DNA from 4 places in the Ruegeria sp. BG6 genome. Region 2 is predicted to be linked to each of the others. Evidence: riboswitches for the same ligand, from Rfam matches in the RefSeq annotation. Region 2 holds a riboswitch; each other region holds the start of a gene.

Region 1 (7,245 bases), on a different contig from region 2:
GAGATCCGCCCATCCACTTCGGGCAGCACGACGTGCATGGCAAGGTCGGCGGGGGAAAGACCGCGTTCGGCCTCGGCCCACGCTTTGCGGCGTGAAGTTGCCAGAGCGACCTGGAAAACCGGCACACCCGCCGCGTCAAGCGGAGAGGTTCCCGACGCGCCTTTGCCGGAGAAGGATGTGGCATTGATGATCGCAGAAGGTTCCAGTGCAACGGTGTTTCGGCGCAACCAATCGGCGGCGGCAGGTGCCTTGAGGGAAGGGGCGAACATGCCCATTGCCTCGAACCCACGCGCACGCAGGCTGTGGATCAGGGCGGCGACCGGGGCGGTGTCGGCGGAGGTCAGGTAGGCGCGATAGAAAGTGACGATGATGCGTTTCGCATCGTTCGTAAATGCGGTTTCGACCGGGGTTACGCCGCGGTCAGGGCACCAAACACCGCATTCCGGAAGGGTTTTGGCCCCCATCACCGGCCCGGCGTAAAGTCCCGCCGCCAAGGCCATCTGCGCCAAAGCGGCCTGCGCCGCGACCTCGCCGCCGGTGTCGCACAGATGCGCCAGTCGCCGCAGGGTCGAGACGGGCAGGGTGGAATAGTCGTCCAGCCGGGTATCCTCACGCCCGTCGGCAGGCAGAACCGCCAGCGCGATGCCTTTGGCCTGCGCCAACGCAAGAACCTGTTGCAGCCCGTATGACCAGTAAGGCACCCCACCAATCAGGCGGATCAGGATACCTTTTGCGCCGTCAAGCGTCTGTTCCACATATGTGTCAACGGACAGAGGGTGTTTCAGCGCCGTCAGATTGGCCAACCGCATCGTCGGCATTCGCCCTTCCGGCCCACCGCCGCGATGCCAGCCTGCCGCGAAAGCACCGAGATCGCTGTCCGAAAAGGACAACATCACCAGATCCGCCGGGCTCTGACCCAGATCGGTCGGGGTCTCGGTTTCTTCAAGCCCGTGGCTTTCGCGGAAGACGACGTGCATGGCTTACTCGGCGGCCTCGGTCACACCCACGAGGATGTCTCGGATTTCGGCCTCTTTGATGTCGTCGTGCTCGGCAATGACCACAAGACGCGAGCGGCGCTCCTCGCCGGGTTCCCAGGGGCGGTCGTACTGATGACGCACCCGGGCACCGACAGCCTGAACCAGCAGACGCATCGGTTTGCCGGAAACTGCCGCATACCCCTTGACGCGCAGGATGTTCATTTCCCTGGCCAGACGTTCGATCTTGGCAACCAGATCGAGTGGGTCACTTTGCTCCGGCAGTTCGACGATGATGCTTTCGAAATCGTCATGTTCGTGGTCGTGGTGACCGTCGTGATGCGACGGACGCGCGTCCATGTCATCCTCGGCTGCGGCTTCCAGACCGAGCACGACGCGGACGTCTACGACGCCTTCGGCAACCTCTACGACGGGCAGCGGGCGCGGGGCCTCGGCTGCGATGACCTCTTTGGCTTTGGCAACACCCTCTGGCCCTGCCAGATCGGGCTTGGTCAGCAGGATGATATCGGCGCAGGATATCTGATCCTCGAACACCTCGGAAAGAGGCGTTTCGTGGTCGATCGAGTCATCGGCCAGGCGCTGGGCATCCACCGCCTCGACATTCGGAGCGAAGCGACCTGCCGCGACCGCCTCGGCATCGGCCAGAGCGATCACGCCGTCCACAGTGATTTTCGAGCGGATATCGGGCCAGTCAAAGGCTTTCAGCAGCGGCTTGGGCAGGGCGAGGCCGGAGGTTTCGATCAGAATGTGATCGGGGCGCGGGTCCAGCGCCATCAGCGCTTCGATGGTCGGTATGAAATCATCGGCCACGGTGCAGCAGATGCAGCCGTTTGCCAGTTCCATGATGTTCTCTGCCGGACAATCGGGAATGGCGCAGGATTTCAGAATATCGCCATCGACGCCCACGTCGCCGAATTCATTGACCACGACCGCCAGACGTTTGCCCTGCGGGTTCTGCATCAGGTGCTTGACCAGCGTTGTCTTCCCCGAGCCCAGAAAGCCGGTGATCACAGTGACGGGTAATTTCTCAAGAGTGCTCATTTCAGGGCTCCAATCGGGGGAATGCGGGAGGCGCAGTTTTTGCGGAAATGTTCGGGGCGCTCACGCCATTTGATCAAGCCGTCCTCGGTCGCCAGATATTTGGTCGCACCGTCGACAATGACGTCAACGTGTTCGGCTTCGTTCAGGTTCTCATAGACAAAGGTCCAGCGACCCGGTCCACCGCGCAGCACGATCGAGCAGCCCTGATCGCAGTTCGACAGGCATTCGACGGGTTTCAGCGTGATGCCTTCGGGCAGGTCGGCCTGTTGCAGCGCTTTGTGCAGCAATGTGCCGGGGCGTTTTTCATCATCCTCGACGGGCAGTCCACGGCGGCACGTGGTACAGACCAGCAACTCGACTGGTGCGGTCTCGGTCATGTCTCTCATCCCCCCAAATCCTCTTCGCGGGGGACGGGGTTTCATGCGGGCCACGCGTCTGCACATGGACCCGACACCGGAACACCCCGCCCGGTTTCTTCTTCGGGTGCTGGCAGGTCTCCCGGCTTGCGGATGTCAGAGGCTTGCTCTGGCAGATGTCCCGCCTTCCCGGCCTTTCGGCCAGTGGCTATGGGCACCCTCTCCGGTCACGGTCGCGGGGGCGGCTGCGTTTGACGGAAAAACCGCTGACGCATTCCCTTTTCATCCATCCAGGGATGGACACCAACGGGTCGGACATGCGGCACAGGCGGGGGACTTGTCAAGCTTCAGGATGCGCGGCTTTGCCGCCGGAAGGAAAAAGCGACCTGAGGTGGTCACTCAGCGGCATCGCCGGGCGCTTGCTGCGCCGGAAAACCTGCGTGATTGAGGGGGTCCGTCTGATCTTCGCTGGCTTTGGAAGGGGTCGGCGGGACCCGGACGGGCGGGGCAGATTCGGCTTCAGAGCCACTGGGGCAGGCCGTGTGTGGACGTTGCGGCGACCAATCGACCGTCATCTCCGAGCATCGCTAAACCGAGGGATTGGGGTTTCGTTGATTAAGTAACTGCCGTTCCGACCGGCTCGGGATACTCCATTTCAGTATTCGCGCAAGACCCGGCAAAAACGACCGCTTCGAGATCAAATCTGATGGCCGTCTTGCCGTGCACAGAGTAGCCAGATTTTTTGCAAAATTATGCCTCAAACTGCCCTTAGCGGGCGTCGGCGAACAGAATATGCCAGGAAACAAAAAATGAAAAAGTTAGCAGCTTTTCTTGTGTACTTACCCGTCGCTGCAGTTGCGGAAGACCGGGTGTTCGAGTGTGAAGCGGCGGATGCAAAATATCCGGAAATGGCGGCCACGCTGGTCAAATACGAGGGCCAGAACAAAGGGCATATTACCATTGGTGATATCGACAATAAGGCTGAGGTGTATCCCGGCCTCGACACCCTGACTTACCTGTATATCGGTGACGGCTTTACCCTGAATTACAACGTGAATCTCAAGACTGGCACGTTTGACTATTCGGCTTCGGGCAGCAAATCCGGATGGGGCAAAGGCAGCTGCAAGGAAGTTGTGGCCCAGTAATTTGCTCATGCCCGATCTGCGGGTTGGGCCTTTCGGTTGCCGAGAAAAGTACTTTTCAGGTTCCGTCCGGAGGCCAATGTAGTTGGCCGAGGACGGAACCCGGTAATAAGCGGCCGATCCGGTATGTGTCCAAGCCATTTGGGCGGCGTGCCAACCAATCGAATCTTTTGATCAGCAAGGTTTGGCACGCCCCGAACACGCCGACGCGATTGATCTGCCGGCGCTGAAGGTATTCGCGTTGGACCAGATATCCCGCGCCACGCGCCATGTTCCGTCATCTTCAAGATGGTAAATATTGATGCCATGGCCGGTGGAAACAGTGGCAGGGCCCGGGTCACGCGGAACATCGGTGGCGGTAAACTCATAACGCTCAAACGCCCAGTCCGCCGCCACAACAAATTCCAGCGATTGCTTTTTCCAACGGGTGTGGACGGCGTCGAAATACCCGCGCGCCCATGGCCCGACCTTGGCTTTGCCTTCCATGACAGGCGCGCCGGGTGCGATGAACACCACGTCATCAGTGACCGTCTCAAGGAATTGATCCAGTTTGTTCGAGTTGATCGCTGCAAGATACGCAGTGTGTGCGGCTTGCGGAGTCTCGGCTTTGGTGTCGGGCAGCGCCGGTGCCGCGATAGCCAACCCTATTCCAGTAAAAAGCATGGTCATCCTGATAGTCATATCGGCCTCCAAGCATTTGCGGCGATTGGTCCTTGCCGGTTGTTCAAACCCAACTGTCAACGCAAAACGCATTGCAGGACGATCGCATTGCAACGCATTTCGACAGGCTTTTAGGGCAATCGCAATTTCAGATAGCTACACCACGGATTGTTCAATTCCCATCAGGTGTATTTCTCGACAATAGTCACATTTGGTGTACCTTGCGAGGCAAAAAAAATAGCAATCATTAAGTATGTCTACTGAATGAATCTTATTGACTGGCATAAGTTGCCGCCGCTTACGACCCTTCGGGCGTTTGAGGCGACCGGCCGTTTAGGCGGCTATTCTGCCGCGGCACGTTCACTGAACGTAACCACTGCCGCAATTGCCCAACAGGTGCGAAAGCTTGAGGCTGATCTGGGGATTCCACTTGTGCGCCGAGAGGGCCGCGGACTTGCTTTGACCGAGGCCGGTCGGACGCTGGCCAGCACGCTCAACGACGCATTCGAACAGATCGCAAAAGGCATTGATGATGTGACGGTTCAGGAGGCCGCTCGCGGTGTGAGTGTGTCTACGACTGTCCGATTTGTCGACGCGGTCATCATGCCACGTCTTGGCGGCTTCTGGGCGGAACACCCCGGCATCCAAGTGTCATTCGCTGCGGAAGGAAATTCTTGGGACGTCGATATCGAAGCCTTTGACATTGCGATACGCGGAGGCCCGCCAAACCATGTTTGGAGCGGCGCGGCCCAGAAACTGCTTCTAAAGTCGCCGTTCGTATTATGCGGCACACCAGAGCTTGTCAGGTTGGGTGCGAAAAACCTGACCGATGTGCCGTGGATACAGGACAAGAGCATCGGTTCCCAAGTCTTTGAAGGTGTCGTCCGGGACTTCGGCCTGCGCGTCGACGACCTTCAGCTTGTTGATCCGGGGGGATCGAAGTTCGAGCTGGACGCCGCCTTGCAAGGCTACGGATTGCATCTAAGCCCTCTAGTGACCGCCAAAAAGTACCTGGATAAAGGCAGACTGGAAGCTATCGACGTGCCGCCGAAATGGGTGGCCTGCTACTTTGCGGTCTACCGAAAGGGGCGCATTTCCGATCAGGTAGGTGCTTTCTTGAAATGGCTTGAAGTGACGTGCGCACCACTTTCTCAGGAGGCTTGAGAACCTCGAACTGGATTCCGTCCAACGTCATATCGGGCACTGGCCCGTCATTATGTTCACGCTATCGGGCCGGGGGCTGATCAGAGTTGCCTCGTGCAGGATTGGTTTTTTTGATTTCAATCGCTTATCCTTGCCGGGGATCATTTGGAAACAGGAGGTTCACGTGAACAGCTCTATCTCTGATGAGGCGATGGCGCGGCTCCCGTTTTGGGTGACACCTCCGGGGGAAACAGACGGCTTTTTGATCGTTGTTGGGTTTCTTCTTGTCGTTGTCCTGCTGGGTTTCGGCGCATTGTATTTTACCGTGCAAGCCATCCCCGACCGCATGGCGGCAGGCGCGCACAAGGTTCAAATGCAACTGGTTGGTGTGCTTGGGTTGATCTCGCTGTTCACGCTGAACAATGCGTTCTGGATCGCGGCCATTCTGATTGCAGCTGTGCCTATGCACGAGATATTGCCGCTCAGGACCGAAGTGGACCTTTCGGAGAACCACGATGCTTGAGTTGGTATTCTCTGCATTGATCACGATTGTCCCGGATTACCTGTACCGCCGCTACAAGCAGGGCAAGAGATGGGGCCATGAAATAACTCTGTTCAACGTCTGGTATGAATTGCGGTGGGGTTTGACCGCCTGCGCAATACTGGCCGTTACGCTGATCACAGTGATCTTCTATTTTCACCCCTCAACGCGGAACGTGTCCGCCGCATTTCGCACGGTTACCATACTGTCAGATCGCGGTGGCCGCGTCTCAGAGGTCTATGTCGCAAACAATGATGCGGTTAGCGCCGGTGACGCCATTTTCCGGTTGGACACGACCCGACAGGAAGCAGCAACAGATACCGCTCAACGCCGTATAGAAGAGATCGAGGCCGCTTTGGGCCTGACCGCAACAGAAATCGCGGCAGCCGCTGCTGGTGTTGAGGCAGCGGAAGCAGATCTTGCGCAGGCAACAAGCGATCTGGATCGACGCCTTGAGCTAGCCGAGCGGAACGATACGGTTGTGAGCGAGCAGGAGCTGGAGCGGTTGCAGACGGCAGTGTCCGGGGCGGAGAGCCGCCGCGCAGCCGCACTTGCGGCACTCGATGGTGCCAAACTCCGCCAAACCTCACTTCTTCCTGCGCAGCTTGAAAGCGCGCGCGCCGTGCTTCGGGAGGCCGAAAACGAGATCTCGAAATCAACCGTATTCGCTGAGGTGGACGGGGTTGTAACCCAATTCCTCCTGAAGCCGGGCGACATTGTTAACCCAATTCTGCGTCCCGCCGGTATTCTGGTGCCAGACGTCTCAGGACAAGGGCGTTTAATAGCGGCTTTCGGTCAGATTTCGGCCAGCGTGCTCAAACCCGGCATGCTGGTGGAAATCACCTGCGCATCCAAACCCTTGACCATAATCCCGATGGTCGTGGACGAGGTGCAAGACGCGATTGCTGCGGGGCAATTCAGGCCGGGGGACGCGCTGCTGGATCAGCAGGATCGGGCGCGACCCGGCACTGTGACGGCCTTTCTTGCGCCAATCTTCCCGAAACATCTGGAAGATATCCCCCCGGGAAGTTCATGCGTCGGCGTTGCCTATACAAGCCGGGCGAAGGAAATTGATGCCGGTGAAATAACTGGCTTTTCGGCTTTTCTTGCACGGATTGTGGACGGGATGGGTATCGCAAACGCGATTGTTTTGCGCGCACAGACAATTTTGCTGCCCGTCAAGGCGTTGGTTTTCAATTAAGGCTGATCTCGTTGAGAGGGAGGGCTTTGCCATGGGCGGCAATGCCAGCACCAATAACACGTTACTCTCAGTCTTTTTGGGTCGCGATCTATCTGTCATCTCAACTTTGGCTCCACACTCATAACGCGACCCTTTGCTACTAATAAATCCGCTGAATTCTTCACGC
Region 2 (7,245 bases):
CCGGCCGCCGCACCCGAGGACAGGCCGAACAGGAACGGATCAGCAAGATCGTTGCGCGTTGTGGTTTGCAGGACCACGCCGACGATGCCCAACCCGGCGCCGATTACGGCCGCGAACAGGGCGCGCGGCAGGCGCAAATCAAACACGATCCGGTGCAACGGCGACATGTCCCCGTCACTCAGACCTGTTCCCAGCAAGACAGCGGTGAACGTGTCGGAAACCGGAATGGATGTGGTGCCGTAGATGGTTGAGATCAGCAAAAGGGCGGCCAGAACGACCGCCCCCAGCAGGAGTGTCAGGCCAAGTCGGCCCATATCAGTTGAGATCCGGATGCATGGCCTGCGCCATTTTCAGGATCGCCTCGATATTTGCCGGTCCCGGGGTCAGTTCCTCGTACCGCAGGCCAATCCAGGCTTCATTCTTGACGGCATCGGTCTGGGACATCACCGGATGCTCCTGCAGAAATTTGAAGGTATCCTCGGCGCCGTTGCCGGTCTGGTAATCCAGCAGCACCAGAAATTCGGGGTTGGCGGCCGCCACCGTTTCCCACGAGGTGCGGCCCCAGCTTGTATCCATGTCATGGGTCACGTTTTCACCGCCCGCTGCGGAAATCATCGCATCGGGAATGGCAAACTTGCCCGCGGTGAAGGGCGCATCAGCGGGACCATCTAGAAGGAAAACGCGCGGTTTGGGCAGATCGGCGGTCCGGGTTTCGATCTCGGTCAGTTCTTCTTTCCAACCATCAACCAGTTCCTTCGCCTTGTCTTCGACCTGCATGACCTGGCCCAGGCGCAGAACGTCATCAAACAGCAGGTTCATGCTGGCTTCGGGGCGGTCCTTGTCCAGATGCACGCAGCTTTCGGACAGGATCAAGGTCTTGATGCCAAAGGGTTCCAGCGTGTCAGGAGTCACGTCTCCGCCCGGCTTCATCCCGTAATACCAGCCCGCGAAGAACATGTCGGGTTCGACGGCCACAAGGTTCTCGACCGTTGGGTATTTGGGCGCAAGCTCGGGAATGTCGCCGCGCAGCGTATCGAATTCCGGGCTGGTCTTGTACCATCCGGTGATGCCGGTCAGCCCGACGATCTTGTCCTGCAGACCCAGCGCAAAGGCCATGTCGGTCATGTTCATATCGTGCACGACAATCCGCTCGGGTGCAGTTTCAAAAACCAGCGGCTTGCCGCAATTGTCGACGGCAATTTCTTGTGCCGACGCACCGCCTGCCAGGGCTGTGGTCAGGACCACCGACCAGATCTGTTTCATTCAAAGATGCTCCTAGGGTTAGTTTGAGACCGAGGTTTTTCGGATATCCAGCGCCGGAATCACGCGGCCCTCATGGTGAAAGTACAGGTAGTCGACGCCAAAGGTTTCCCGGACCTGGTCCGAGGTCAGCACATCGGCCACGGGACCAAAGCCCGTGAGCCGCGCGGATTTCATCATGGCCACATGGGTGGCGAATTCGGGGATCATGACGAGGTCGTGGACGATCATGACCACCGTGATGCCCAACTCGGCAACCAGCGACAGCATCCGCCCCTTGGCGTCGGGGTCCAGATGGTTTGTCGGTTCGTCCAGAAACAAAAGCGAAGGGTTCTGTGCCAGCGCGCGTGCGATATGCGCACGTTGACGTTCACCCCCGGAAAGTACGCCCATTCGTTTGTCCGCCAGATCACACAGACCTGTCAGGTTCAAAACCCTGTCCAGTTCGGCGGCGTGGCCCTCTTTCGACCGGTCAGCCCGGATCGGGATTTGCCCCAAGGCCACATATTCCCGCAAAGATAGTCTGCTATCCGGCAGTTCGTGCTGGCTGACAACAGCGATCATTCGGGCGCGCTGGTTGGCGGGCGTGTGTTTCAGGCTGCGCCCATTGATCAAAACGTCGCCCAGCACCAGTTCGGCCGTGCCGCACAACAGGTTCAGAAGCGTCGTCTTCCCGGCCCCGTTCGGTCCGGCAATTGCAAGGATTGCGCCTTCTTCCAGTTCGAAAGACGCTGCTTGCAGCAGAACATCACCATTCAGCGCATAGTATTCGACGTCACGCACGGCAAGAAATGCAGAGGTCGTCATGAAGGCTCCTCCAAAATCATTCGGGGCAAACGGGAAAGGGTTTTGCCAAAAAGAGCGCTCGGCCTGTCGGACGCGCAGGTCCATCCATCGGCACTGTTCTGATATTGCAACGCGAATTCGGCCAAGGCCGCGATGTCATGCGGGGTCCGGATGTCACCGAACAGGTATTGGGCTTTGCCGGTGGCCTGAAACCCTACGGTTGTCGGCCGCGCGCACCCGGCCATGCAATCGACCGAGCGAATGGCAAACCGGGAAGGTAGCGCATCTGACAAAGAAGAGCGTATTTTGTCCGCAGACAAATCACCGTTGCATGTCGAACAGATCAGAAGAATATGATCAGTGGCGTCTGACATGGTCCGCTCCACTTGTTGCCAAGCGCGGACAGAAGGTGCTGATCATGTAAACACGTGACTGACGTGCCATCTAAGCCTCCTTCCAGGGCGCCCCGCCCTGGGTTGGTTGAACACTGATGGCAGGTCTCCTGACTCGCGGGTCCTTGCTTGGCCTTCCTTCCCGGCCCATTCGGCCAGTGGGTGTTTGGCGTCGCTCACCGCTTACAGTTGCGGGGGCAGTTACGGACTTGGCCTTCAGGGCCGCACCGTATTCCCTTTTCATCCCTCGGGTCTTCCTTCGGGAACCATCTTCTAGCTAAGTGCCTCAGACCCGGGCATGCGTCAATACAGAATTATTGGCAGGACAATCGGATGGGCTGGGCAGGGCGGTGCTCGAGTTTCACCGCCCGAGGTCCTCGGATTCAGCGTAGGGGTTCAGTTTTCCAGCAATTTTAAGACTTGCTCGCGCTCGGACAGGACCAGCAACAGGGCAAGATCGCCCGGTTCGATCTGATCCAGTATTGTCCTGCTCGCCTCGGTCGGGGAAGGCGCGCTCAGGATCTGCTCATCCCGAAGACCGTTGTTCATTGCCGCCTGCTTAATCAGCTTTGGAATCTCACCAAGGTTGCGTCCCCGCAGATAGCCCTCAAGCTCGGCGGCGACGATCACATCCGGCTGGAACCGCAAGGCCGTTTGCGTGACATCGATGATGTCCTGATCTGACCGGTCCCCGGCATGGCTTAGCAGTATGAAGCGGCGCTTGGCCGGAAGTCCGGACAAAGCCTCGCACACCGCTGCGACCGAATGCGGGTTATGCGCAAAATCGACAAAGACGCGGGCGCCGTTATGTGAAAACTCGTTGCACCGGCCAGGATTATCTTTGGCGTCTGGCTTGAACCCGGACAATCCGGCGCGAATGGCCTGCATCGGGATATCGAGTGCGCGGGCCAGACACAGCGCAGTCATTGCGTTGAGAATATTGTACCTGGCAGCCCCACCCATGGCGAGCGGTATATCGTGAACCGAAATCACCGGTTGTTCCGTGGAGCCATCGAAGAACACAATCATCTCGTCCCGCAGGAAGGCACAACAATGTCCTTGCTCGCGGGATTGTTGGATCAGTGCGTTTTTCTGGTCCAGCGAGAACCACCAGATCCTGCAGGACGTGTTCAGTGCCTCATCCCGGACATACGCGTCATCCGCGTTCAGGGCCAGAACGCCATCTTTCTTAAGGGTGCGGTGCACGGCGAACTTGGCCTGCGCCAACTCCGGAACCGTGTTGACGCCGTACTGCCCCAGATGATCATTGGCGACATTTGTGACAGCCGCAGCCGAGGCCGCATGGGTTGGAAGACCCCGGCGCAGGATTCCACCACGGGCAACCTCCAGACAGGCGACTTCAAGCCGCCGGTCGCGCAGCAGCATGCGCGCTCCGCCGGGGCCGGAATAATCACCACGGTCGAGGATGTCGTCGCCGACGCGGACAAACTCGGTCGAGGTCAGCCCGGCAACCTTGCCCGCCGCCCGGGCGATCGCCTCAAGCAGCCGGGTCGTTGTGGTCTTGCCATTGGTTCCGGTGATGAAGGCGACGGGGATGTTGTGCAAGGCGTCCCACTCGACTTCATCAGGCGCAGGCAGAGCGTTCCAGGCCCAGGTCCGGCTTCCGACCCCGTGTCCGATCGAAATGTCGTCGTCGTCACACAGGATATCGACGCCCCGCGTCGAGGCCGCCTGGATCAGGGCGATCAGGGCCGGATTTGCCTCTTTGGCCATGACGTCGCGGACGTCGGCGATCATCTTGTCGAAATCGCCGGGTGTTTCCCCGACGAGCGCCGCGGCACAGAAATGCCATGCGGTCTGGACCGCAAAGATCGCTGAATATAGCTGATCCATCGGCGCTGAAATCGCAAGGTTCACGCCGCCGGTGAATACCCGATATGTCAGCTTTTCCTGGTGCCAGCCGAGAGCATCCAGCACACGACGTGCATGATGCTGCCACAGCTCAATGACACGCGAAGACTGCTCCTGGTCAAAAAAGACGTCCATGATTGCGCCCGGGTGATCCCAGAGCAACCCGGGCCCGGTCAGCCGGCGCGCATCGTCTACCCGAAACGCGTCACTGGTCGCGCTGGGGATGGTCAGCGCGGTCTCAAGCTCTTCAATTCTGTCCATTCCGGTGCCCTCGGCTCAATCCGCGTCTTCGCTGATTTCGCGGGCCAGACGCACGCCGCGCTCGTCCCGGATCAGGGCCTGATCGCTGTCGAATATGTCCTCGAAAGAGGTCTCAACAGGGGCAGGCTTTCCGATTGCTTCAGCTTCAGGTGCGTCGCCATCCGAATTGAAGTAGATGATCTGTTTCCAGCAGCGGGTGGTGTCGTCGCCGAATATCACCAGCAGATCGCCGGGAGCTGCCATTTCAAGACCCGCCGTCACCGCTTCGACCTCATCAGGGATGATTGTGATCGCCTCATCCGGCGTGCCGCCTGCAATCAACGCCTGCCGCAGCATCTGAGGAATTTCGTCATGCCCGCGTCCGCGGCGGCGGTCGTCAGCCTTGCAGATGAAGTGGTCAAAATGACCGGCCAGCGCCGCGCCCGCATCCTCGACGTCCTCGTCACGACGGTCACCGGGCATCGATACGACGCACAGCCTGCGGCCCTTGATCTCTAGCTGGTCGGCCAGCGCCGCCATTGCCTTCAGGGCGGCGGGGTTGTGGCCATAATCCAGGATTACCTTGAACGGATGTTCGTCATAAACGTTCATCCGCCCCGGTGCCTGGAAATAGCTGGTGTCAAAGGTCCGCAGCCCGTGGCGGATGTTGTCCAGATCAACGCCAAAACTATAGGCCATGGCGGCAGCAAACATGGCGTTCTGCACGTTGAAGATCGCCTTGCCTTCCAGTGTCGCCGGGATCAGGTGCGACCAGAGCACGGGGATATGCAGGCCATTGTCGTAGATGGTCAGCATGTCGCCGTTCATGCCTTTTTCCAGCACGATGGCCTTGCCGCCTTCCTTGATATGTTCTTTCACAAGACTGTGGCCGGGATTGGTCGTGACATAGAAGATCTGACTTGCCCCGGCATAATCCGCCATCTTCAGGCAGTTGATGTCGTCGGCGTTCAGAACGGCCGTATCCGTGGCGCTTTCCACCACGACGCGTTTCACCACGGCAAGCTCTTCGACCGTGTTGATGCCACCCAGCCCCAGATGGTCGGCCGATACGTTCAGACAGGCGGCAACGTTCGAGCGTTGATAGCCCAGGCCCGAACGCACCAGCCCGCCACGCGCGGTCTCCATCACGGCGAAATCGACCATCGGATCGCGCAGCACGATCTGGGCCGACTTGGGCCCGGTCATGTCGCCCTTGACGCTCAGCTTGCCATCCACATAGACCCCGTCGGTCGAGGTCATGCCAACGGTCTTGCCGCTGGTTTTCATGATATGGTTCAGCATCCGCGATGTTGTGGTTTTCCCGTTGGTTCCCGTGATCGCCGCAATGGGGATGCGTGTCTTGTCCCCGACCGGGAACAGCATGTCGATCACCCGACCGGCAACATCGCGCGGTTGGCCTTCGGACGGGGCCACATGCATCCGGAATCCGGGGGCTGCGTTCACCTCGACAATCGCGCCGCCGATATCCTTGTAGGACTTGGTGATGTCGTCGATCAGAAAATCGACACCGCCCACATCCAGCCCAACCGCCATGATGGCGCGTTCAGCCATGTCGCGGTTGTCGGGATGAACCACATCGGTCAGGTCGATGGCCGTGCCGCCTGTGGACAGGTTCGCGGTAGAGCGCAAATAGAAAACCTCTCCTTCCGGCAAAACGGTTTCTTCGGTCACACCGGCGTTTTCCATCAGGCGTTTGGCCTGATTGTCGATTTCCAGCATGGTCAGCACTTTTTCGTGCCCGATGCCCCGGCGCGGATCCTGGTTCACGATGGCGACCAGTTCCGCAATCGTATGCTTGCCATCCCCCATCACATGACCCGGAACCCGTTTGGCGACGGCGACCAGCTTGTTGTTGACCACCAGCATCCGGTGATCAAATCCTGTAATGAAGCTTTCAACCAGAATGGCGCGGCTTCGCGAGTGTTCCTTGGCCTCGGCAAAACCGGCCTCGACCTCGGATTCCGAGTTCAGATTGATCGATACTCCGCGGCCGTGATTGGCATTCAGCGGTTTGACCACCACCGGAAATCCGATCCGGCCAGCTGCTTTCGCGGCTTCGCGGGCCGAATAGACCATGCGCTGTTGCGGCACCGGCAGGCCCAGATCGTTCAGCAGATTGTGGGTATCTTCCTTGTCGCAGGAAATCTCGACCGAGATATGTTTGGTCTCGGACGTGATGGTCGCCTGAATGCGTCGCTGATACTTGCCATGCCCGAACTGAACCAGCGATCCTTCGTTCAGGCGGATCCATGGAATGTCACGTTCTTCGGCGGCCTTGACCAACGACCCGGTCGAGGGACCGAATTCCTTGCGTTGGGCACGCAGAACAAAGCTGCGCAACTCGTCGTCCCAATCGAAATCGGGATCGAAATCATAGTCCAGGGCTTCCTTGAGGTTTTGCGGCAGCAGGTGCATCAGCAGGCGCATGGCCAGTTTCCCGGCATCAAGTCCCACGTCGCGCTGGCGATATTCGTAGACCATATTGTACTGGCCGGGTTCGCCAGTGCCCCGCGTCCGGCCAAATGTCACATCCGTGCCGGCCACGTTCTGAACCTCGATGGCGCAATGTTCCAGCACGTGACCCAGCCAGGTGCCTTCATCCTCGCGTAGACGGCGGATAAAGCCGCCGGGCTCGCGGTAGGAACAGCCATGCTCGGCAAGGCCGGGGAGGGCC
Region 3 (7,245 bases), on a different contig from region 2:
CGCGGTTTCGATCCCGCAGCATCGGGTCAAACGGGCTGAGCACGCGAATTCTGCCCGGTGGCGCGGGCAGTTCAGGGGCCTCTTCAACCAATCCCGGGCGGGAAAACACTTTCCTTGTACGCCCATCCGCGCAATTGATTTCGACTTCCTCAATTGCGCCGTTTTTCTGGGCCGCGGCGCACCAGTCTTTCGCCTCGGCCGGGCTGACCGTATCCCAGAACGCAGCCAGTTCGCCCGATGTTGCAAACCCCAACCTGTCGAGGGCGGCGTTGCACAACCAGTCCACCGTTCCTTCGGCATCGCATGGTGCATGACCGGGGCACAGATGAGTTTCTATCACCCGTTCCGTCAGGTCGTAGCGTTTCTGAAAGCCATCCCGACCAATGACGGTCAGCGCACCCGAGCGCCACAAGAACTCCAGCGCGGTTTTGGACGGGTGCCAGTCCCACCAGCCGCCCGATCCTTTCTTTTCGTCCTTTCCCACATCGGACGAGGATACCGGACCGTGATCGCGGATGTGCAGCAGAACCGAGGCGAACTGTTGTTCAAATCCATCCCGCCGCCAATTCTTCCAGCGGGCCTTCAACAAATCGGCATCGCGCTGAAAGCGCAGGTGCCAATGCCGGTAGAACTCCATCGGAATGACGGCGGCGTCATGTGTCCAATGTTCGAAAAGCGCCCTGTCCCGTTCATACAGGCGCTTCAGATGTGTGCTGCGATAGGTGGGCCTGCGCGAAAACAGGATCATGTCATGGGCGCGGGCCACGGTGTTGATACTGTCCAGCTGAACAAAACCAAGCCGTCGGATCAGGTCCAGAAGATCCGCGCCCTTTGCGCTGCCCGACGGGGTTTCGGACAGCAAGTGACGATCCATGAACACCGCACGCGCTGTCCGGTTGTCCAGATTCGGCAGTGCCAAGACTCTAACGCCGCTTCAGTGTGTCACCGTAGCTGATTTTCGGCGTCAGGGTCACGCGGGTTTCAATCTCGGCTTCCGGGTCGGCCAGCTGCGCCGCGATGATCCCCGCGGCCTGACGGCCGATTTCCAGCCGGCAGGCATCCATGGTTGCCAGTTTGCGGGGCAGACCTTGCAGCAATTCGACATTGTTGAACCCCGCCAGCCCGATCTGACCAGGGATGTCTATCCCCTGATCCAGCAGGTACAACAGTCCGCCAGCGCCGATCATATCATTGGAATAATACAGAAAATCCAGCTCCGGCGACCGTTCCAGCATCGCCTGCGTCATCTCGCGCCCCTTGGCCAGTGCCGACCCGCCCGAGTAGAACTCGCGATCCTCGATCTCGATCCCGTGTTTGCCCAGAACTTCGGTAAAGCCTTCGAAACGTTTGCGGGCGCGGTGGTCCAAAGGCATCTTGGTCCCCATGAAACCGATATGCTGGTATCCGGCCTTCAGAATGGCCTGCGCCATTTCGCGACCGGCACGGCGGTGCGAAATGCCGACCATCGCATCCACGGGTTTGCCGTCGGTGTCCATGATTTCGACCACCGGAATGCCCGCGGAATCCAGCATTGCCCGGGCCGCTTCCGTGTGTTCCAGCCCTGCGATGATCACGCCCGAAGGCCGCCACGAGAGCATCTCGTAAAGGACCTTTTCCTCTTTTTCCGGCAAATAATCGGTTACGCCGACCACTGGCTGCAATTCGGTGTCTTCCAGAACCTGATTGATGCCGGTCAGGACCTCGGGGAAGACCATGTTGGACAGTGAGGGGATGATGACCGCAACCAGATTGACCCGGCTGGATGCCAGCGCACCAGCAATTTTGTTGGGCACGTATCCCAGCTCTTTCGCGGCGGCCAGAACCCGTGTTCGGGTCGCATCCGATACATCACCCCGATTGCGCAGGACCCTGCTGACCGTCATTTCGGATACCCCCGACGCTTCCGAGACATCGCGAAGGGTGAGCGGGCGTTTTGTTTCTGTGGTCACGAGGCACCTGCACTGTTGTTTTGCCCGATGGTAGCGTGAACACGGCGACAAATACAACAACTCTGCTTCTGCGTCGGACGCTGGGCCGGTCGGACCATTTATGCGTCGGAGGGCCCCTCCATATTTGTAGCGAGTTCAATATAACACACGATCAACGCCCGCAGTTTGGGGCCCAACGAACTCAAGTCCGCGAACTGAACCGACGACTATTGAACGCGGAAAGAGATCTAGGAAAATACACACACGCGCGGTGGCGCGTACCAAACCGCATAGCAAGCGCGGGCATGCAATTCCTGATTTCGCAAATGGCCCATGCAACGCCGCAATCAATTGTTGACCGTGTCTTACATATTCTGGCATGAACGCGCCATGTTCGGTTCCGGGGACATCCTCGGAAGCAATAGGGAATGCAGTGCGGCACATTTCGCCAACTCTGCAACTGCCCCCGCAACTGTAGGCGGCGAGCGCGGCTGATAATGCCACTGGGATATCCCGGGAAGGTTAGTTTAGCGCTTTGACCCGCAAGTCAGGAGACCTGCCGAACATGCGCCCTTGGAAGGGGCGTTCATCATCGGCGACGGGGTGTGCGCCGGATCTGTTTGCCCGATAAGGCAGATGGCTTCGCGTTCCCCATCGTCAAAGTAAATTTGCGCCGGGGAAGGCGCGACGTGAGAAGGACTCGATTCGTGAAAAAACTGCTGGTGGCTGCAACGGCTGCTTTGGCGATGCCTGCATTGGCGCAGGCCCATTTCCTGCTGGAATATACCGACGACACGATGATCGAACGCCCCGGTGACGTTCCGGTCAAACTGGTTTTCTGGCACCCGTTTGAAGCTGGTCACGTGATGACCTTGGAAAAACCGGAAGAATTCTTTGTAATCCACAACGGTGAAAAAACCGATCTGATGGATACGCTGGAAGAAACCACTTTTGAAGGACCGGACAACATTGCCAAAGCGTTCCTGGGTTCAGTGCCGGTGAAACGCTCGGGTGACTATTTGGTGGTTACAGTTCCTGCGCCTTACTACGAAGAATCCGAAGATATCTATATCCAGCAGATCACCAAGGCTTACCTCAACCGCAACGAACTGCCGACCGACTGGGATCAGCCGCAGGGGCTGGCCACCGAGATTCTGCCGCTGAACAAGCCTTACAACATCATCGCCGGGTCAACCTTTACCGGTCGCGTGTTGAGCGAGGGACAGCCCGTCGCCGGCGCAGAAATCGAAATCGAGTACATCGCCGCAGCACCGGACATGACCGGCGCCGGCGCAAAGGATGCCACCGTGTCCCCATTGCCGGGCGGCGCGTTGGTCGCGATTTCGGATGACAACGGATATTTCACTTTTGGTGTGCCAAAAGCCGGGTACTGGGGCTTCGCCGCTTTAGGTGTGGGTCCGGAAACCGAGCATGAAGGCAAAGAGCTGAGCCAGGATGCGGTCATCTGGATCCGCGCCTGGGATCTGGAGTAAGCCTGAATGCACATCGTCGACGGAGCCCTTTCCAACCCTGTCGTGATCGGCGGTGCGGTCGCCGCGGCTGGCGGGATCGCATTGGGCCTGAAATCGCTGGATCTGGATCGCATTCCCACGGCAGGCGTGTTGTCGGCCAGCTTTTTTGTCGCCTCGCTGATCCATGTGCCGATTGGCCCATCGTCTGTGCATTTGATTCTGAACGGTCTGGCCGGGCTTCTGCTCGGCTGGGCCGCCTTTCCGGCCCTTTTTGTCGGCTTGCTGCTGCAGGCCGTGTTCTTTGGTTTCGGCGGATTGACCGTGCTGGGGATCAACACGGTGAATATCGCTCTTCCGGCGGTGTTGACCTGGATGATCTTTGGTCGCCTGATCGCACATGGCTCGCCTGTTCAGGGGGCGATCTGGGGCGGCGTCGGTGGCGCGTTTTCGATCGCCGCCACGACTGCTTTTGTCGCGGTCTCGCTGGCGCTGTCCGGCGATGAGTTCCTGCCCGCTGCCAAGCTTGTCTTTTTCGCCCACATTCCCGTCATGGCTATCGAGGCCGTGCTGACAGGTTTTGCCGTTCTTCTGGCCCGCAAGGTCAAACCGGAACTTTTTGTAAAGGTTGCGTCCACATGAAACAGTTGATCCTTGTTTGTACGCTTGCTCTCGCCCCGCTCCCGGCTCTTGCGCACAAGGTTATAGCGGGCGTTTTTCCGGCAGGCGACGCAATCGAAGGCGAGCTGGGGTTTTCCAATGGCGATATGGCCGCAGACCAGGAAGTCATCGTCTATGGCCCCGACGGCTCTGAACTGGGACGCACAGTAACCGATACGGACGGTTTCTTTCTCTACAGCCCGACCAGAGCTGTGACTCATACATTCAGGGCAGATCTGGGTGCAGGGCACGTCGCCGAAGTTGCCATGCCGGCCGACGAAGTGGCCGAAATCATGGGGGTCGAAGCCGAGCTTTCTGAAACAGCCACGCCGGTTGCATCTGCGGATGGCGCGGCAGCGGTGACTGTGGCCTCGCTCTCGGATGAGGAACGCGCCGCCATCGCCAAAGCGGTGCGCGACGAAACCCGCCCACTGCGGCGCGAGATCGCCGCCTACCGCGAGCACAATGAACTGCAGAACATCTTGGGTGGTATTGGTTATATCATTGGTCTGTTCGGCATCGGCTTTTATCTGGCCGCGCGCAAAAAGATGGCCACCTGATGGCACATGCGCTGGAACCACAGGCCAAAACACTGGCCGAGGCAGGCAGAGCCGCCCATTTCGGGATGATCGGAGACTACGATCCCCGTATGCGCGTCGTTTTGGCCTGCATCTTTGCCATCGTCACGGTTGCCCTCAACAGTATTCCGGCGCTGATCGGCGCTTTGTCCGTCTCGCTTGGCTTACTGGTGATGTCACGCTTGCCAGTCGGCCGGACCCTCAAGCGTATGGCCATGATGGACAGCTTCATCATCTTCATGCTGGTGTTGCTGCCATTCTCAATGCCCGGTGACGCGATGTTCACGGTTTTTGGCTTTCCGGCCAGTTGGCAGGGCCTTTGGAAAGCTTTCGAGATTGCACTGACGGCCAACGCGGTCATCCTTGCGCTGATGGTTCTGGTCGGAACGATGGAACCTGTGACGCTTGGACACGCTTTGCACAAGCTGCGCTGCCCCGAGGCGCTTGTGCACCTTTTGATGTTCACCATCCGCTACATCGAGGTGTTGCGGGAAGAATACCTGCGCCTGCGCGGCGCGATGAAGATCCGCGGATTTCGCCCCGGCACAAACTGGCACACCTACCGAAGCTTCGGGTATCTGGTCGGCATGATGCTGGTGCGCGCGATTGAACGGTCAGAGCGGATTCTGGCGGCGATGAAATGCCGGGGGTTTTCCGGGCGTCTTTTGTTGCTGCAGGACTTTAACATGACCCGACGCGATCGCATGTTCGCCGCGATGCTGTGCACCGTTTGCCTTGGCCTGCTGTTCCTGGATTATCTATGACGATCCTCAAGCTTGAAGACATTTGTTTTGCGTACCCTGGCCAGCCACCAGTGCTGGACGGCGCTTCGCTGCAGCTTGAACCGGGGCAGCGCCTGTCGATTGCGGGGCCGAATGGCGCGGGAAAATCTACCCTGTTTCGCATCGCCCTTGGCCTGCAAACACCAAGCGCCGGGCGCGTGACCGTCCTGGGAAAGGAAAGGCGCGTCGAGGCGGATTTTCACGAAGTCCGCCGTCAGGTCGGGCTGGTTTTTCAGGATCCTGATGATCAGCTGTTTTGTCCGACAGTGGCGGAAGATATCGCATTTGGTCCTCTCAACCTCGGGCGCAGCAAGTCCGAGGCGCTGGCCATCGTCGACAGGGTGCTTTCCGATCTGGATCTGTTAAGTCTGCGTGATCGCATTACGCACAAGCTCTCTGGTGGAGAGAAGCGGCTTGTGACCCTTGCAACCGTTTTGGCGATGGAGCCCGAGGCGCTGCTTTTGGATGAGCCCACCAATGCGCTGGACGCCAAAAACGAAGCGCGACTTCTGGAAATTCTGCGAAGCCTGCCGCAGGCTATACTGCTGGTCAGCCACGCACCATCGTTTCGCGCGGCACTGGCACCAGACACGCTGGAACTGCGAAACGGGCGGATTGTCAGCCCAAGTGAATGACCTGTTCACACGAGCTATGCGAATGTCCGCGACGGAGTGCCGTCTTCAAGAAGACAGCGCGTGCACGCGGTATGACCCGGGGGTCCGGCTGGTCCATTTTCGAAAGGCGCGGTGAAAATTCGCCGGAGCCGAAAACCCGGTGTCAAAGGCGATCTGTTCAATACTGAGCGTACTTTGCTGAAGCGCGCGGATGGCGATGTCGCGGCGCAGTGCATCCTTGATGTCCTGAAAAGAAGTTCCTTCTTCTTTCAAACGCCTGTTCAAGGTCCGCGGCGTCATCTTCAGGGCACGCGCTGCATCGGGAAGCTGGCAGGTTTGCCATGTTGCGCCGTAGAGAAACGCGCGGACGCGAAGGCTGTTTGTATGTGCGCGCGAACCGGTAAAGATCCAGTCCAGCGGCGCGCGTTCAAGGAACACGGACGCCTCAGCCGAACTGCGGGTTATAGGGCGGGTGAACTGGCGCGGGTCGAAAAGGATACTGGTCTGCCGAGCGTCAAACTCGACAGTGCATGGGAAGACGACGGCGTAGTCGGCGGCAAATTCCGGGCGGGCAAACGCAAAGCGAACGGCTTTTACTGGTGTTTCCGTCCCGCCAAGCCAGGACAAAAGCCCATGCGCCAGTTTCAGGATCAGCATGTGGCCAAATCGCTGCGGGCGGGTGTCGTCCGAATATGGGACCAACGCCAGTTCCACCTCGTCGGATTTGTTGTGCAAGTCCAGGTGGAAGTCATCCAGAAGCAGGTTCCAAAATGTCGAGAAACGATAAAGTGCCGAGGTCAGGCTGCTCGCTTCGCGCTGTACAGTCACCAGATGCTGCAGGGCGCGGGGCCGGATCCGACGGCTCCAGAGCCCCATCATTTCGTCCCCGGTTTCGGGCGCGGCAAGCTGATAGAGCCGGGCGATTTCGTTCAGTGTGACGCGTTGAGAAGGTGCCATCGGGTTGGCCTGCAAGCCCGAACGCTCTAACAGCGATGTCATCTCAGCCGGGGTGCAACGGGACTTCAGCGCATCCAGCCAATCCTGGACAAATCCCGCCGATACAGTCGTCAGAGATATGGGGTCATGGCTGGTCATCTGAACCTCAGGTTGGCGTAATCGGATACCATTTTGTCAAGAAATGAGCTTATCGGCAAACCATTGGGCGGGTAGATGACGCGAAACCATAGTCGCCGCAGGGGAGCCTGGCATGTCCT
Region 4 (7,245 bases), on a different contig from region 2:
GGGGAATGCGCAACTCGTCCGGACCGACACCGTCCAAGGCCGAAAGTGTACCACCCAGAACGTGATAGCGGCCTTTGAATACTCCGGCACGTTCCATCGCCCAAAGATCAGCGACATCCTCGACGACACAAAGCTCTCCGGTGGCGCGGGCCTCGCTGTCGCAGATGTCACAGATATCAGCGGTACAGACATTGCCGCAATTCAGGCATTCGCGGGCGGTGGCGGCGACCTGCTGCATTGCGTCCGACAGCGGTGTCAGCAGCAGGGCGCGCTTTCGGATCAGGTGCAGAACCGCGCGACGGGCCGAGCGCGGCCCAAGGCCCGGCAGCTTGGCCATCAGGTCGATCAGGTTGTCGATGTCGCTGTTCGAACTCACGGCCTGTCCTGTTTGGCACCGAAGGGAGCCTCCGGCGGGAGTATTTGGGAAAAGATGAAGATCAGAACGGCAGCTTGATGTCTGCCGGCAGCCCCATGCTTTCGGTCAGCTTGGCCATTTCCGCCTGGGATCGCTCGGCGGCCTTGGTCTGCGCGTCCTTGATGGCGGCCAGGATCAGGTCCTCGACCACTTCCTTGTCGTCGCCGTTGAAGATCGACGGGTCGATGTCCAGACCCTTGAGTTCGCCCTTGGCGGTGGCGGTGGCTTTGACCAGACCGGCGCCGGATTCGCCGACAACCATGAGGTTGTTCAGTTCTTCCTGCATTTCGGTCATTTTGGTCTGCAGGTCCTGCGCGGATTTCATCATCTTGGCCATATCGCCCAGACCGCCTAAACCTTTGAGCATCGGGTTTCTCCTGTAAATCGATTTGACGCCTAAATACGAAGGGTGACTGCGTGACACAAGGGGCATGGGCATCCTCCTGTATTCCAGGCAGATGTTCAGTCCTCTTCGAACGGGTCCCATTCGTCTTCGACCTCGGGAAGAGCCTCGGTTTCGACCTTGGCGGCGCGCTGTTCCGGGGTTTCGATCCGTTTGATGCGCGCCTTGGGAAACTGCATGAGTACCGCCTGAACCAGCGGGTGCTGCTCGGCCTGTGACCTTAGCGCGAGGTCGGCCGCATCGCGGATCTCGGCGATCGTGGCGGCTTCGCCATCTGCCACGATGGATACGGCCCACCGATTGCCTGTCCAGCGCTGCAGCGCCGTACCCAGCCGTTGGGCAAGGTCTGTCGGGGCATGATCGGTCGGTGTAAATTCGATCCGGCCCGGTGAGTAGGACATCAGCCGCACACCGTTTTCGACCTCGACCAGCAGCTTTACGTCCCGGTTTGTCCGGATCAGTTCGACCACATGTTCGAAGGTCGGATAGCGCGCCAGAGCAGTTTGGACGTCCTGTGCCAAGGCAGTAGTCGGCGCGCCGGCGGGACCGTGTGGAGCGGAAACGTAGGAAGACCTTGCCGATGCCTGAGGTTGTACCGGGGCGTGCGAGGGTACGGCCATGCCGCCACCGGGGCCTCCGTTCGGCGTGGGTGGAGGTGCGTCCTGCAAACGTTTGATCAGTTCTTCCGGGCTTGGCAGGTCGGCCACATGGGTCAGCCGAATGACGGCCATTTCTGCCGCCATCATGGCGTTTGGCGCAGCTGAGACCTCTTCGAGCGCTTTCAGCAGCATTTGCCACATGCGGGTCAGGACACGCATCGGCAGGGCTTCGGCCATTTGCTGGCCACGAGCGCGTTCGTCCGGTGAAACGGTCGGGTCCTCGGCGGCGTCCGGCGTGATTTTGACCACGGACACCCAATGGGTGATTTCGGCCAGATCGCGCAGCACGGCAAGCGGATCGGCGCCCTCGGCGTACTGAGCGCTTAGCTCTGTCAGAGCCCCCGACGCGTCGCCCCGCAGGATCATGTCCATCAGGTCCAGGACGCGGCCCCGGTCCGCCAGACCCAACATCGCCCGGACCTGATCGGCACTGGTTTCACCGGCCCCGTGCGAGATCGCCTGATCCAGCAGCGAAGTTGCATCACGCGCCGAACCCTCGGCCGCTCGGGTGATCAACGCCAGTGCGTCTTCTGCGATCTGGGCCCCCTCGGCGGCGGCGATCTTGTTCAGAAGACCGATCATGTCCTCGGGTTCGATCCTGCGCAGGTCGAAGCGTTGGCAGCGCGACAGGACCGTCACCGGAACCTTGCGGATTTCGGTAGTCGCGAAGATGAATTTCACATGCTCGGGCGGTTCCTCAAGTGTCTTGAGCAGCGCGTTGAACGCGCTGGTCGAGAGCATGTGAACCTCGTCGATGATATAGATCTTGTAGCGCGCGCTGGCGGCACGATAGCGGACGCTGTCTATGATTTCGCGAATATCGTTCACGCCGGTGCGGCTGGCGGCGTCCATTTCCATTACGTCGACATGGCGGCCTTCCATGATCGCCACGCAATGTTCGCATTGGCCGCAGGGTTCGGTCGTCGGTTTGCCGTCGCCATCGGGGCCGATGCAGTTCATGCCCTTGGCGATGATCCGCGCCGTTGTCGTTTTGCCGGTGCCGCGGATGCCGGTCATGATGAAGGCCTGCGCGATCCGGTCTGCCTCGAACGCGTTTTTCAGGGTGCGCACCATGGCATCCTGACCAACCAGGTCGGCAAAGGTTTCCGGGCGGTATTTGCGGGCAAGAACCTGATAAGCGGGGCTTGGCGTGTCGGTCATTTCTGCTCTGTCGGATTCGTATCAGAAGTGCAGCGTAGAGTGCGCCGCCGCCTGCGTCCACAGCCGGTTCGCGAAATTCATTTGGGAATGCTTCGGGATGCGCGTAAAAATGAAGGCGGAAGCATTTTTGACCGGATTCTTGTGCGTAACGATTAAGGAGGGCGCGTTGCATGTCTCAGATGATTATTCATGCGCTGCAGGTCGGAGGAGGTACTCTGGCCCTGACATCAATGCCAGGGCGTGGGGGTAATTATGCCCAGGACCTGAATGCGATTTCCGATTGGAAGCCCGGTCTTGTCATTTCAATGACGACCGAAGTCGAGATGCTGCAGGACGGCGCGCGTGACTTCGGAACCGACATTCAGGCGCGCGCCTGCCGCTGGGTCCATCTGCCGGTCGAAGATTTCGGTGCACCCCCCGACGCCGTGACCGCGCGCTGGCCCGATGTAAGCGCGGCCGTCCGCCATGCCCTGTCAGGGGGCGGGCGCATTCTGGTGCATTGCCGGGGCGGCTGTGGCCGGTCCGGAATGGTGGTGTTGCGCCTGATGGTCGAATGTGGCGAGCAACCGGGTGCAGCCCTGAAACGGTTGAGGGCGGTGCGGCCCTGTGCGGTTGAAACAGATGCACAACTGGCATGGGCCACGCAATTGATTCCGGCCAGCGCGGACCCGTAGCTTAGGCCGACAAATGTCCGGCCTGGGCCGCCACTTGGCGACCTGCCAGGGCCGAAGCTTCAAGCATGGCGCAGGGCGGGTCCGACAGAATTGCGGACGGCAGCGCACGGAACTCTGCGCAGAACATCATGTCTGCATAATCCTCCAACCTGTCGCCCGGAGTTTCCTCATTCGTTCCGCAAAACACCCGGATTTTGTCTGGCCGCGCGTGGAACCGGGCCATGCACCCTTCGGGGCAATGGGCAAGCTCGCTGCTGCCTTCAATGGCGAATTGCGGGGTTGCGGCCGGGCCGGCGCTTGCCACGGCGCGCGTCAGAGCCCGCGCCATTTGCGCCAGTGCCGGACAGGGTTTGCCGGTGCGCTGGCACACAGTGGCAGAAAATTCGTGTGTCCTTGTCTTCCAGATCATAATGCGCCCTCCGCGCGCGGCGCGGGGCAAGGATCAGGTGTGACGGGGCTATGCCATCAGGACCTGCCCGGACACCCCGCCCGAGTTTCGGTTTCAGTATCGATGGCAGGTCTCCTGACTTGCGGGTCATCGCTTTGCCGACCTTCCCAGCCTTTCGGCCAGTGGTGTTTCGGCATTGCTCACCGCTTACAGTTGCGGGGGCAGTCTCGGCCTTGGTTCCTTCCGGCAATGCCAGACAGAACCGCACCGTGTTCCCTTTTCATCCCGGCCCCTTAAAGGGCGCGGAAACCATCTCCTCATCGCTAGCGGTTGCCGGGTCCCCGAGTCAAGCGCATTGCGCGGGCCGAGGCATTTGGTCCGATGCGTGGTCGGGAAAGCGGACGTTTGGTCATGTTTGCACCGGGTTGACTTGAGCGGGCGACTGGCCTGACAGATAGGTGAACTGAACTGTTCAGTTGAGAGCGGAGCATGATATGTTGGACATACAGGAACAGGTCTTGACCGAAGACATACGATTTCCCTCCGGGACGGCTATGCTGTCGGGTCGCCTGTACCTGCCTGTTGCAGCGCCTGATATCGTAGTTGTTCTGAACAGCGCGACCGGCGTTCCCCAGGACTATTATCAGCATTTTGCCCGGTGGCTGGCGGAAGAGCAGCGCATTGCCTGTCTGACCTATGATTACCGCGATTTCGGAAAATCGTTATCGGGGCGTCTGAAGGATTCGCGTGTCACCATGTCCGATTGGGCGCTGATCGATATTCCCGCGGCCCGGGCCGAGATGCGACGGCGATTCCCAAGTGCGCGGCAGTGGACCATTGGTCATTCGCTGGGGGGTATGCTTGAGCCATTGCAATCGGATGTGGATCAGATCGACCGGATGATTTGTGTGTGTTCAGGCCTGGTTACGTTGTCGGATCATCCCTGGCCCTACAGGGGGCTGGCCGGAATCTTCTGGTACGGGCATGCGCCTTTTGCAGTTCATGTGCTGGGGTATCTGCCCGGCAAGGCCATTGGGTTTGGTTCGGACCTGCCGTCAAAGGTCTACTGGCAATGGCGAAAATGGTGCACCTCGCCGAACAGCTATCTGCCTGAAATTGGCCAAAGCCTGCCCGCAGCGACCTGGCCGCGGGCCGGTGGTCCGGTTGACCTGTTTGCGATTTCGGACGACCAGATGGTGCCTGAAAATGCGGTCTGGAGGCTGGCCGAGCTATACGGCCCGGACGCCAACCGTCATGTGCTTGAGCCAAAGGATTTCGGGCTGAAATCCATTGGCCACATTGGTGTTTTTGCGCGCAAAAACAAAGCGGTCTGGCCGAGGCTGATCGAGTCTGCGGAGCAGCAAGTCCGTTCCGACCGGAAAGATGTGACGATTGCGGGATGAAGTGAGAGGTTGGACATCGACCCAAGCGGGGCTCGTTGTGGCTGCTTCCTTCCGGACCTGACCAGGTTGGCGAGGCGCTCGCCCGCGCCAACCTCTCAATCGTCGATATAGGGAAGTTGCGCCAGGAAGACAACCCGTCAGAGTGACAGTCTGATCCGCAGAAAGCCTTCCGGGTCATGCCCCAGCGCATGCGGATCGTATGCGTCCAGTTCGGAAAGATGCGCCCTTGCTCCCGGCCCGGTTTTCAGAATCGAAGCGTGGCCGGGAAGCCGGATAAGGCTGAAGGGGAAGGGCGCAGATTGCATCGGGTCGCCCGGTAATCCCCCCGAAAGATAGTCGCGCAGGACGTCCCTGATGGGTAAGGTCGGCAGATCGATCTGCCGGGCCTGATGCGCAACTGGGAAGTGTCCGCCGCCGCTGGCCCGGTAACTGTTCAGGGCCACAACGAATTTCTGGGTGGGTTCAACAGGGATTCCACCGCAGCAAATCTCGCGGACACGGTTTGCAGCGGGATTGACCAGCATACCGTGAGAATCAAAACGCGCCGGCTGGGAAAGATCGATCCGATAGGTCAGGCCGAACAGCACATCGAAGTTATGCCCGGCCCGTGTTTCATCGGTCAGAGTGCGGACAGCTCCTGCATCCACCTGATTGAAAATGCCCGCCGACATTTCAAGCCAGTCACGGACCATGTCGCCGGTGACAAGCACGGCGCGCAGTTCATTCGGAAAAGAATGAAGATCCGAAACATTGCGCAAACGAACATTTCCGGGCGGTACATCCGTGTAGGAACGCGGTCCCGCGCGGCCTCCGAACTTGCAGGGCGAAACAGCGGAAAACAGTGGAAGCCCCCGCAGGTCTTCGTCCAGATGGAGGTTCAATGCCGCTGCCTGGGCGCTGGCGACCAGCGCGAGGCCCCGATCTGGTGCGCAAAAGCTGAAATAGCTGTGCAGGCTTTGACCGGTGTGGCCCACGGGTCTTGAGGCCAGTGCACGGGTTTCTTCGTGGCCGTAGCTGAACAGCCGCCGCATTCCGGGGTCTTCGGAAATTGCTGCGTCCCGAAGCGGGGCAATAACAGGCAGCAACTGAATCTGCTGCCCGACAACCTTCCATCGCCCGGCAGAGGTTTTCTGCACATGCAGGTCGATGATGCCAAGATGCGTCCCGGCGACGCCCGGCATGACAACCGGTTTGCCATGTACATGCCCCCGGGTTGCGTCTGTATGATCCAGCCCTTCGTGATCCTTGCCGGGAAGTGTGAGATGCGTATGGCCTGCAACAATGGCGTCGATCCCGTCGATCGCGGCCAACGGTATGACGGCGTTCTCCAATCCGCGCGCGGGTTCCGAAGGTCCAAAGCCCGAATGCGCCAGGGCGATAATCACATCGCTGCCGTCCGTGCGCAGGGCCTCGACCGTCTTTTGCGCGGCCTCCAGAATATCTTCGAACACCACCACATCCTGAACCCGGTGCGCATTCCATTGCGCCGTTTGCGGCGGCAGGATCGACAAAAGACCCAGACGAAACGGGGTTTCGACGCCGTCAACCAGAAGAGAGCGTTCTAGTATTGCGCGGTCATTCCATTTGGCCCCGGTGGTCAATTGCCGGGCATTGCTGCAAATCACCGGGCACGGTGCGCCGTCCAGAACACGATTCAGCGTCGGCAGGCCAAAGTCGAAATCATGGTTGCCCAGTCCGATTGCGTCATAGCCAAGTTCCCGGAAGGCCTGCATCAACACGTGGTTGTCATCAGTCTGCTCTGCCGCCCAATCGCCAAACGGTGTTCCCTGAAGGGCATCTCCGTTGTCGAACAGGAATACCAGTGCTCCGTCTTTCTGCGCTTCTTCTCTGGCAGCGCGGATCAGGCTGGCCGTTCGGGTGAAGCCCCGCGCCGGATCCGGTTCATCGGCGTGATAGTCGAACCCTGTCAGATTCATGTGCAGATCGGTCGTGGCCAAAATCCGAATGCGACCGGCTGAAATATGTTGGCTCTGAGATGAAACAGTGGTCGGGTGCAATTTTCTACTTTGGGCAATTCAATCTAAGCCATGTTCACTAAAAGAATGAGTAAGTGCAAATAACTTGGCGCCGGTGGGACCATTCAGCGGCATTGCCACGTCCCGGTGTTCATGAATTGGCATT

What was found. A riboswitch is a leader RNA that binds a small molecule or an ion and turns the genes downstream of it on or off. The one in region 2 is predicted to bind cobalamin.
Region 1: another riboswitch for cobalamin. It lies ahead of ACR0JW_RS19985 (DUF1636 family protein); the one in region 2 lies ahead of ACR0JW_RS12590 (DUF1636 family protein).
Region 3: another riboswitch for cobalamin. It lies ahead of ACR0JW_RS19490 (DUF4198 domain-containing protein); the one in region 2 lies ahead of ACR0JW_RS12590 (DUF1636 family protein).
Region 4: another riboswitch for cobalamin. It lies ahead of ACR0JW_RS09890 (hypothetical protein); the one in region 2 lies ahead of ACR0JW_RS12590 (DUF1636 family protein).

What each region holds. Positions count from the first base shown of each region.
Region 1 covers NZ_JBQFTB010000014.1:66,410-73,654, reverse strand. Annotated here, with positions in the region: gene cobN (cobaltochelatase subunit CobN) at 1-977, opposite strand, end outside; gene cobW (cobalamin biosynthesis protein CobW) at 981-2,036, opposite strand; gene ACR0JW_RS19985 (DUF1636 family protein) at 2,033-2,413, opposite strand; cobalamin riboswitch at 2,508-2,715, opposite strand; gene ACR0JW_RS19980 (hypothetical protein) at 3,202-3,537, shown strand; gene ACR0JW_RS19975 (nuclear transport factor 2 family protein) at 3,709-4,215, opposite strand; gene ACR0JW_RS19970 (LysR family transcriptional regulator) at 4,459-5,358, shown strand; gene ACR0JW_RS19965 (hypothetical protein) at 5,522-5,860, shown strand; gene ACR0JW_RS19960 (HlyD family secretion protein) at 5,853-7,079, shown strand.
Region 2 covers NZ_JBQFTB010000006.1:94,077-101,321, forward strand. Annotated here, with positions in the region: gene ACR0JW_RS12575 (iron ABC transporter permease) at 1-314, opposite strand, end outside; gene ACR0JW_RS12580 (ABC transporter substrate-binding protein) at 316-1,263, opposite strand; gene ACR0JW_RS12585 (ABC transporter ATP-binding protein) at 1,282-2,067, opposite strand; gene ACR0JW_RS12590 (DUF1636 family protein) at 2,064-2,420, opposite strand; cobalamin riboswitch at 2,522-2,724, opposite strand; gene ACR0JW_RS12595 (Mur ligase family protein) at 2,835-4,571, opposite strand; gene cphA (cyanophycin synthetase) at 4,587-7,245, opposite strand, start outside.
Region 3 covers NZ_JBQFTB010000013.1:125,445-132,689, forward strand. Annotated here, with positions in the region: gene ACR0JW_RS19480 (winged helix-turn-helix domain-containing protein) at 1-919, opposite strand, end outside; gene ACR0JW_RS19485 (LacI family DNA-binding transcriptional regulator) at 924-1,949, opposite strand; cobalamin riboswitch at 2,307-2,506, shown strand; gene ACR0JW_RS19490 (DUF4198 domain-containing protein) at 2,636-3,421, shown strand; gene cbiM (cobalt transporter CbiM) at 3,428-4,039, shown strand; gene ACR0JW_RS19500 (cobalt ABC transporter permease) at 4,036-4,617, shown strand; gene cbiQ (cobalt ECF transporter T component CbiQ) at 4,617-5,399, shown strand; gene ACR0JW_RS19510 (ABC transporter ATP-binding protein) at 5,396-6,052, shown strand; gene ACR0JW_RS19515 (AraC family transcriptional regulator) at 6,098-7,126, opposite strand; gene ACR0JW_RS19520 (acyl-CoA dehydrogenase family protein) at 7,239-7,245, shown strand, end outside.
Region 4 covers NZ_JBQFTB010000004.1:142,681-149,925, reverse strand. Annotated here, with positions in the region: gene recR (recombination mediator RecR) at 1-376, opposite strand, end outside; gene ACR0JW_RS09905 (YbaB/EbfC family nucleoid-associated protein) at 438-782, opposite strand; gene ACR0JW_RS09900 (DNA polymerase III subunit gamma/tau) at 878-2,638, opposite strand; gene ACR0JW_RS09895 (phosphatase domain-containing protein) at 2,809-3,312, shown strand; gene ACR0JW_RS09890 (hypothetical protein) at 3,314-3,640, opposite strand; gene ACR0JW_RS09885 (hypothetical protein) at 3,573-3,851, opposite strand; cobalamin riboswitch at 3,809-4,029, opposite strand; gene ACR0JW_RS09880 (alpha/beta fold hydrolase) at 4,195-5,103, shown strand; RNA gene ffs (signal recognition particle sRNA small type) at 5,103-5,201, opposite strand; gene ACR0JW_RS09870 (bifunctional 2',3'-cyclic-nucleotide 2'-phosphodiesterase/3'-nucleotidase) at 5,241-7,121, opposite strand.